Regions from separate parts of the Lysinibacillus sp. RC79 genome, predicted to be linked through region 2. Evidence: riboswitches for the same ligand, from Rfam matches in the RefSeq annotation. Region 2 holds a riboswitch; the other holds the start of a gene.
The links. A riboswitch is a leader RNA that binds a small molecule or an ion and turns the genes downstream of it on or off. The one in region 2 is predicted to bind cobalamin.
Positions count from the first base shown of each region.

Region 1: it holds a riboswitch for cobalamin, as region 2 does, so the genes downstream of both, ABH968_RS06630 (ABC transporter substrate-binding protein) here and ABH968_RS13650 (ABC transporter substrate-binding protein) in region 2, are expected to answer to the same signal.

Region 1 is NZ_JBGCCD010000005.1:73,206-78,191, reverse strand. Features, by position in the region: gene ABH968_RS06640 (hypothetical protein) at 205-621, shown strand; gene ABH968_RS06635 (precorrin-3B methylase) at 733-1,407, opposite strand; gene ABH968_RS06630 (ABC transporter substrate-binding protein) at 1,468-2,463, opposite strand; cobalamin riboswitch at 2,631-2,817, opposite strand; gene ABH968_RS06625 (GTP-binding protein) at 2,974-4,914, shown strand.
Region 2 is NZ_JBGCCD010000012.1:122,521-127,506, reverse strand. Features, by position in the region: gene ABH968_RS13660 (class I adenylate-forming enzyme family protein) at 1-1,148, shown strand, start outside; gene ABH968_RS13655 (acyl-CoA dehydrogenase family protein) at 1,150-2,817, shown strand; cobalamin riboswitch at 2,904-3,086, shown strand; gene ABH968_RS13650 (ABC transporter substrate-binding protein) at 3,336-4,301, shown strand; gene ABH968_RS13645 (FecCD family ABC transporter permease) at 4,298-4,986, shown strand, end outside.

The DNA.
Region 1 (4,986 bases), on a different contig from region 2:
GAAACGCTGGATCTATACAATAAAGAACCTTCTAAAACTCTCGAAAGAACTAGTTGAACTTTTGGGTCAGTAGTAAATCAAATCCACCTTCAATAAAGAAGGCACTCTTATTAACCTCAACTTTTTTGGAGCAATGCTATATTACATAGGTTATAATTAAATAGAAAAATCTGATTAAAATTGATTTTATTAGGAGATAGATATATGGATTTAAAAGCATTAGAGCTATCTTTTGTGTTTGGCATTATTTATTTCTTTTTCGTAATCTCATTCTTTTTTAGAAAAAGAGGAAAAATAATTTTGTATAGTTTTGTAGCTATTATCCTTTTAAGCTATGCAGTATTACTAATTGTTCGTCCATATATACAGGATGCAAAATATAATAAATATACTCAAATGGTTGAAGTACATTTAGAAGAAAAATACCCAAATGCATCTTGGAAAATTAGTGTAGACAAAGATTCATTGTCAACAACATCAAATAGATACGAAATACAAGTGAAATTTGATGATGAACCAACAGTGCTTTATGGATATAGAGTAGAAAATGATAAAGTCATTCAAGATTACGTATCTTTCGAAAATAATGCATATCGGGACGGAAAGTACTTAGAAAATTAGGTTATAGATACTTTACTAAATTCAAATTAGAAAACCATGCAATTGAAATGCCTACAATTTATTTCTGTAGGCATTTTATTGAGGTATAACGAGATGATTATGAATCTCGGATTAAGTTATACTTTTTAATATCTCCCAATAATTAGCAGATTTTGTTCTACGATAAAATTTATAAAAAGGTTCATTCGGACGAGCGTGTTCCTTATAGAGCTCAATGATTTGCGTTAAAAAGCCTTCAATATGCTCCACTCCTACCCTTTTTGCAAACAGCGTTCCGGCTTGTGCATTCGCCCCCATTGGTACTGCTCCTAAATAGATGTCAAAGCTATCCTTTTGATAGACAAGTCCAATATCATCATAGACCGCATTATAACAGGCTGAGGCACAGCCATTGACATTTAAACGTAATCTTGTAGGGACCGTTATTCCTGCTAATGCATGATATAGCTGTTCAGTAATCGGTGCTGCCTCCATCTTATCACCATCACAAAAATCACAGGCCTTCATCGCTACAATTGGCCCTTGCTTTGCCACATACAGACCAGCATTTTCTAGCTCCTCAATCGTATTTGCTACATCTACTGTTGGAATAGATAATAATATGCTGTAAGAGGCAGAGTATTTGATCGCACCGGTCTCCCCTACAACCTTCGCTATTGTTTGAAATTGTGCAGGCGTATAATGTTTATTAATAATACCAGGACTTACGGCAAGACGAGTAAAATCCCCTTTATTGTTTAGCTTTTCAAAGGTTTTGTCCGGTATACTCGTACGGAATGCATTCATAAATGATTCTCCTTATGAAAAAAGAGCTAGCAAAACGCTAGCCCAGATTTATTTAGTAACTTAAAAGTTATCAGGATAGAAACCTTTTGCCAAAACTTGAATGGCTTCTGCAGCACGAACTCCTTCTGACGCAGCAGAAAGCGGTAAGATCACAAAGCGTTCATTTTTTACTGCTTCCGTTTCTTTTAAGGCTGGATCATTTTTTAAGAAATTTATTTTTTCTTCCGCCGTTGTTTCTCCGTAATCAACGACAACAACAACTTCTGGATTTCGTTCTACTACATTCTCTTTTGATACCGTAGTCCATCCTGATTCTACATCACCAAAAATATTTTTACCGCCAGCCATAGTGACAAGCTCATTCATAAAATTCTGTCCAGCAGTAAAGACATCTTTATCACCACTATCAAACACTAAAACCCGCAGTTCTTTCCCATCTTGAGGTAATTTTTCACGTACTGCATCTACATCCTTTGTCATTTTCTCAATTAAAGCTTCTCCACGATCCTCAATGCGGAAAATTTTCGCGATATTTCGAATATCTGTGAAAATATCGTCTAAAGTTGGTTTCGTCATATTTGAGGCAGTATGTAAATAAGTGTGAATCCCTAAGGCCTCAAGCTCTTCAGGTGTACCAACACCTTTCTCTCCAAAGGCACTTTTCCAACCACCATATAAAAAGTCTGCCTCAGCATTAATAACCTGCTCCTTTGAAGGATACTGTTCAGCTAACACAGGCACTTTATTGTAGGCAGCTTGCAAGGGCTCATAAATTTTGTCATCTAAGTATGCCGTCCCTACCATTGAATCTTCTAAACCTAAAGCCAGCATAATTTCTGTCACGTGTTGATTTAAGCTAATCACTTTTTTTGGTGCTTCCTTATATACTTGTGTCGTTCCATTATTTTCAATTGTTACTTCTGTCGTTTCAGCTTGTGAAGGCTCTACCTTCTCCCCATTTGCTGCAGATTCTGGTTTGTCCTTTGCGTTACACGCACCTAGTACAGCGATCAATGCTAGTGCAAAGACAAGCCATACGTGTTTCCATTTCTTCATGTCCTCTTCTCCTTTGATGTTAAATATATAGAAAGAAATCATTAGACTTCTTTGCTACCGAGTTAAGTTTCTAGAAAAGGGCATAAAAAAATCCCCTTGTTTCCAAGAGGTTAGCATAGCGAAAGAAAGGTTCTTCAACCTGTTCACTATCTCCATCCTCGTGGTTTAGTAAAATATATATATTGGCAGGTATCCTGGCTTAGGTTCATCATCTATACGCCTTCCCATAGCGTTGGCTACAGTGGCATCTCGTATAGACTCCCCATTTACAGTTGCGGGACAGCATCGGATTTGCACCGATTTCCCTTTTAAGCAAATGACAAAATCATTTGCACCAATATGTCGTTTTTATTTTGTTGTAAATAATCAGATTCACAATCTCACAAATAAATCATAATAATAAATATATTAAATATTTTAACACTATTGCGACATAAACACTACACGAAATATTTTTTTACCCAATTCTGTTACAATGTTGATATGAATTAATAGAAACGAGGATTTTTTATGAATGTAACAATTGGAGTACTTGCTCACGTTGATGCAGGAAAAACAACATTTTCTGAGCAGTTACTATTTCATACAAACAGTATTCAAGCCCGTGGGCGAGTAGATCACCAGGACACATTTCTAGACAATCATGAGTTAGAGCGTCAAAGAGGCATTACGATTTTTGCGGAGCAAGGTCGCATGACGATTGGAAATGATACATATACGTTAATCGATACACCTGGACACGTCGATTTCTCGCCAGAGATGGAGCGTGCCATTCGAGTTATGGATTATGCCATTATTATTGTTAGTGCGGTTGAAGGACTACAAGGTCATACTGAAACAGTGTGGCAACTTTTACGCCAATATCACGTCCCAACCTTCTTCTTTATCAACAAAATTGACCGTGAAGGAGCGGATGTTGAAGCCGTTATGGCACAGCTTCAAAAGGATTGCTCTGAGGATGTACTATTCGTAGATGAACCGCTCCGTTCTGACCATGTTTCCAATCACATGATGGAGTGGCTTGCAGAACGTGATGAGCAGCTTCTCGATGCTTTTCTTAATGAGACATTGGATAGCTCTAGCTGCCTTACTCAAATACAAACGATGGTTAAACAGGAAAAGGTCTTTCTATGTTTTTCTGGCTCTGCCTTGAAAGATATTGGGATAAAGGAATTCCTAGCACAGCTTCCCCTACTTACAGAGATACATTTTCATAACAATGCACCGTTTCAAGGTGAGGTGTTTAAAATTCGTCATGATGGACATCAACGCTTAACTTTTTTAAAGGCATTGCAGGGAACGTTACATGTGCGTGATGAATTTTCCTTTGGAGATGTAACAGAAAAAGTGACTGAGATTCGACTATACAATGGCAGCCGTTATGTAACAGTTCAAGAAGTCGAGGCTGGGGAGATTTTCGCAGTTAAAGGGATTAGTCAAGCAAACATCGGAGATATCATTGGTAATTCAGGTAACCCGCAGCCCTATGAATTAGTACCGACATTACAGGCGAAAGTACAATATGAAGGCGATCAACATATAAAGGAAGTATTAAAAATTTTCCGCATACTCGAAGCGGAAGAACCATCATTACGTGTGCTGTGGCATGAAAAATTTCAAGAAATTCATGTACATATTATGGGTGTCATCCAACTCGAGGTGCTTATCGATGTGCTTAATAAACGCTTCTCGCTAGACATTTTATTTAGCGAACCACAGATTTTATATATGGAAACGATCGCAACAACGGTGACGGGCTATGGTCATTTTGAGCCATTAAAGCATTATGCAGAAGTACATTTATTGATGGAGCCAAATACACGCGGTACTGGCAATACATTTGTCAATGCATGTCATGCGGATGATTTATCGGTTGGGCATCAACGACTCATTGAAAAACATTTATTCGAACGCGATCATCATGGGCTGTTAACAGGATTCCCTGTGACAGATGTTCGCTTCACTCTTTTAACGGGACGCGCACATATTAAACATACTGATGGTGGCGACTTCCGTGAGGCAACATTCCGAGCATTACGGCAAGGGCTGGAGCAAGCAGAAAATGTATTACTAGAGCCGTATTACCGCTTTAAGCTAAAAGCTCCTACTGATTTTATCGGCCGCATGATGACCGATATTCAACAAGCTGCTGGTACATTTGATGCGCCAATCTTAACTGAACATGATGCGATTTTAACCGGTCGAGCCCCTATCGCAACATTTATGAGCTACAGTACAACCTTTGCCGCCTACACTAATGGTAAGGGCGTACTTTCTCTACAATTTGATGGTTATGATGTGTGTCACAATACGGAAGACATTTTTGCACAAATTGGCTACGATAAAAACGCCGACCCCGAATATACATCATCTAGTATTTTTTGTGCAAAAGGCAAGGGCTACTCCGTTCCATGGCAAGAGGCAGAAGCAGCTATGCATTGTATTGACTGAATTCATAAAAACAGGACATGATTTTATATCATTGTCCTGTTTATTATGTTTCTTGGGGATTTACTATGCTAT
Region 2 (4,986 bases):
CTTTAAAAATCAAAACAGGTCAAGAGCAGGCTGGTTGGCTAAACTATGAAACACTTATTCAACATGCAAGCATTCAAACAATTGATTGCCAGTTGAATGAAGATGATGTCTCAACGATTTTATATACCTCGGGTACAACTGGAAAACCAAAGGGAGTATTGTTTAGCTATCGCAATATTATAACTGTAGCGCAAATGATTGCGGTAGAAATGGAAGTAAAGCCTGAAAGCCGGATCCTTCTTATGATGCCGTTGACGCATTCAGCCCCATTACATTTATTTTTAATGGCAGGAGTACTTGTAGGCTCAACAAATGTGCTAACACCAACATTTACACCCGATTTATTTATTGACTCAATTGAGCAGGAACGGACAACGCATTTCTTTGGAGCACCTGTTGCTTATTTGTTAACAGCCCAACTGCCAAGATTGCAAACAACTGATTTATCATCGATGAAATGGTGGGCTTATGGTGGAGCGCCGTTATCACAAAACGAAGTCCGCCATTTACAAAAAGCTTTCAGAACAGAAAATTTAACCTGTGTTTATGGTTTAACAGAGGCTGGTCCAAACGGTTCAATATTGTTTGGTGAAGAGCATGAAACGAAGGCGGGGAGCGTTGGTCGACGTGCACCACTTGGAGCGGAGCTGCGTATTATTAACGACAATGGAGAAGATGTCAGTGTTGGTGAAGTAGGAGAAATTGTGTTATTCGGTGAGAGCAATATGCTGGGTTATTACAAGGATGATGTTGCAACAAAGGCTGCATTTATAGATGGCTGGCTGAAAACAGGTGACTTAGCTCGGATAGATGAGGACGGCTATATTTGGATTGTGGATCGTAAAAAGGATGTTATTTTTTCAGGCGGTGTGAATATTTATCCGAAAGAAATTGAAGATAGTATGTTGAGCTATGAGGGGATATTTGAAGTTGCTGTTATTGGTGTACCACATCCGGAGTGGGGAGAAACGGTGAAGGCTGTTTATGCAGCTAAAACAGATATTGACGAGGGCGGACTTAAAGCTTATTTAGAGGAGCATCTTGCTAAATATAAAATTCCACGCATCTTTGAACGTGTGGAAGCGCTACCACGAAATGCATCGGGCAAAATATTAAAACAAACCTTGAAGGGACAAGAGGTGAGATAGCATGAAGGTTTTACAACAGGAAGAAATGAAAACAATGAACTTTTTTAAAGATAATGATACACTGCATAAAATTTTAGAAATGATGCTAGATAAAGAGTTTGTGGACTATGCAACACGTGAGCTAACAGATTTCGGTGAGCTTTGTGCTGGAGATATTGATGTGAGAGCCAAACATACGGATAGAGAGGGTGAACCTCGATTACAAAGGTATAATGCCTATGGTGAAGAAGTGTCAGAAGTTTGGGTCAATGATGGCTATAAAAAAACAATTGAAGAAACATACAATACCGGCATTGTTGGCTATGTGCACAAGGATATTCCGCAATTAGGTAGAAAGGGCAACTATGTCTATAGCTTTGCTCAAGGCTATATACTGTCACATGCTGAGCCAGGCTTTTACTGTCCTGTTACTTTAACAATGGCAGCTGCTTATCTCCTTGATCATTATGCGAGTGATGAGGTGAAGGAACGCTTTTTACCGCATGTTTGTGCAACAGGAGATACGGAGCTATATGAGGGGGCGACATTTTTAACGGAGCGTCAAGGTGGCTCTGATGTTGGGGCGAATGTTGTAGAGGCAAGAAAGGACGGCAATCAGTATCGTTTATATGGGGAGAAATATTTTGCATCTAACGCGGGAATGTGTGGAGTAACCATGGTATTGGCACGCATGGAAGGGGCTCAGGCAGGCTCAAAAGGCTTAACATTGTTTGCAGCTCCATGGCGAAATGAGGATGGCACAGTTAATAATCTCCGCATTCGGCGTTTAAAGGATAAGCTTGGCGTTAGAGCAGTACCTTCTGGTGAGGTTGAATTTGATGGTGCGCTAGCTTATGTCGTAGGTGATCCGAATAAAGGAATTTATTATATGCTGGAGGCGCTTAATTTATCAAGAATTTGCAATGCGGTTGCTTCTATCGGCATTATGCGCCGCGGATATTTAGAGGCGAAGCATTATGTGACAAATCGTCATGCGTTTGGTAAGCCTTTAACGCAATACCCTATGATTCAGGATACACTTGGGAAATTCGCTGCCAAGCTTCATGTAGAAGTTGCCACGGTTTTTGATCTTATTCAGCTGTACGATAAAGTAACTAGTGGGCAGGGGAATAAAGAGGACATCATTTTGAATCGCTTGTATATTGCGATCATGAAAAAAGAAACGGCAGAGCAAGCTGTACATTATGCGAGTGAAGCCATTGAATTACATGGCGGAAATGGCTATATTGAAGATTTTGTTACACCTCGGTTATTAAGAGATGCACAGGTACTTACTGTGTGGGAGGGGACTGCGAATATTTTAGCTTTAGAGCTCATTCGTTTAGTTGATAAGTTTCATGCGCACGAAATGTTTGTTCGTGTCATGGAAGAACGTCTAGAAAAGCTAGCTGACAATCCATTAGTCGAAATTGTCGTGGATCAATTAGCAAAACTAGATGCAACTTTGCAAACATTTAGTCGTTTAGATGATGCAACAAAAACGTTTGAAGCAAAAAAAGTCGCTGAGAAAATGGCACATTTATATGAAAGTGTTGTAGCAGTCGAATGGGCACAAAGATTCGGCGGCAAATATGAGAAGCTAGCAGATATTTATTTAGAGCACACATGGGCGTTACGAGAAATGGGTGCACCGATGAAAACGGTACAGTATTTTTCAGATATAGTCTAACTTCTTTCAGTATGCCGGACATAATTGATTTGTTTAGGAGTCGTCTCGAATGGAGGCGACTTCTTTCATTTTCATGTATAATACAATCAACTGAATATTATAAAGGTTCTTTACTTAAGTAAAGTGAAAAGGGAAATCGGTGTAATTCCGATGCGGTCCCGCCACTGTATGTGTGAGTTTTTTCAATCTACGCCACTGAAATTTTCGGGAAGGCTTGAAAAAGCGTATGGAGCACGAGCCAGGAGACCTGCCTTTATAGAAAACACGTTGTAGCCTACGAGGATAGGATGGTGGATTTTGTATATGTTTTTTGTGCAAATTTGACCCCTCATTGTTTTATGATGAGGGGTATTTGTTTTGGAAGATGAATGTCGATAAATTTGAAAAAGTGGGCGATAAATCCATGAAGTTGGGCAATAAACTCACAATGTTAGGCGATAAAAAACTAAAATGTATCGATAAATCAGAAAAACAAAGCGTTAAAAACTATATGCACTAATAGAATAAGGGGGATTCACATGAAGAAATTTTGGAAAATAGGATTATCAGCATTTTTAGCTATTGGCTTGCTTGCTGCATGTAATACAAAAGAGGCAACAAATGACAAGCCGTCATCTGCAGAGCAACAAGAGACTGCAAAAGTAGATCAAGCAACATTCCCAATGACGATAACAGATGCTACTGGCAAGGATATTACGCTAGAAGCACCTCCTGAAAAAATTGTCTCTCTCATTCCAAGTAACACAGAAATTTTATTTAGCCTTGGCTTAAATGATGAAATAGTTGGTGTAACAGATAATGATGATTATCCGCCAGAGGTTACTAAAAAAGAAAAGGTTGGCGGCATGGATTATAATATTGAACAAATTATTGCTTTATCGCCAGATATCGTTTTTGCGCATGCATCGGGTATGGGTTATTCAAAAGGAGCAGTTGAACAGCTTGAGGCTGCAGGTGTGAAAGTATTTGTTGTAGCGGATGCCAAAAACTTTAATGAAACTTACACAACGATTGAACAGCTTGGTCGTGCAACAGGAAAACTAGAAGAGGCTAAAAAAATTGTCGCAAACATGAAGGCAAAAGTTGAAGAAGTTGAAACAAAACTTGAGGGTGTTGAGCCAAAAAAAGTCTTTGTAGAATCTTCTGATGAGCCACAGATTTATACAGCTGGTAAAGGTACATTTATGAATGAGATGCTAGAAATGATTCATGCCGAAAATGTGGCAGCAGATACAAATGACTGGTATCAAATTGATGCTGAACAAATTATCACGAAAAATCCAGATGTCATTGTTGTGGCATATAATTATGTACCAAATATTTTAACGAAAATTCCGCAACGTCCAGGCTTTGAGACAATTACTGCTGTGAAAAATAAAGCCATTGTGCAAGTGGATGAAAATACGACAAGTCGTCAAGGTCCCCGTTTAGCAGATGGTCTAGAGGAATTAGCGAAGGCCGTCTACCCAGAGGCGTTTAAATGAGTAAAACAATTGTAGCCTATGGATCAGCAATTACACTTCTTATCATTAGCATCTGGTGTGGAGTAGCGATAGGCTCAGTTCATATTCCACTAGAAGTAGTGTGGAATAAGGCGGCTGATGAAACAGCTGCCAATATTTTATGGAAGATTCGTTTACCTCGAGTTCTGCTAGCAGGGCTTGTAGGGGCATCACTTGCTATTGCAGGGGCAGCTTTTCAAGGCTTATTAAAAAATCCTTTGGCTGACCCTTATACGTTAGGTGTTTCCTCTGGTGCATCAGTTGGCGCAGTTATGACGATTTTCTTTAGTATATCAATACCTGTAGTCGGCCATTTTACATTGCCAATCTTTAGTATGATTGGTGCCATATTAACGATGGTAGCTGTTATGGGTTTTGCTAGAATAGTAGACCGCTCGTTAAAAATGGAAACTCTTATTTTAACAGGGGTAATATTTAGTTCATTTCTAGGTTCCCTGATTTCATTAATGATTGCATTGTCTGGTGAGGAGCTACGCCAAGTTATCGGATGGTTGCTCGGTTCAGTATCGATGCGTGGTTGGCCATACGTTCAGATGATCATCCCGTTTGTCATAATTGGCTCAATTATGCTTTGGACACAAAGACGCGAGTTAAATGTTCTGTTATATGGTGAAGAACGCGCGAAGCATTTAGGTGTCAATGTTAA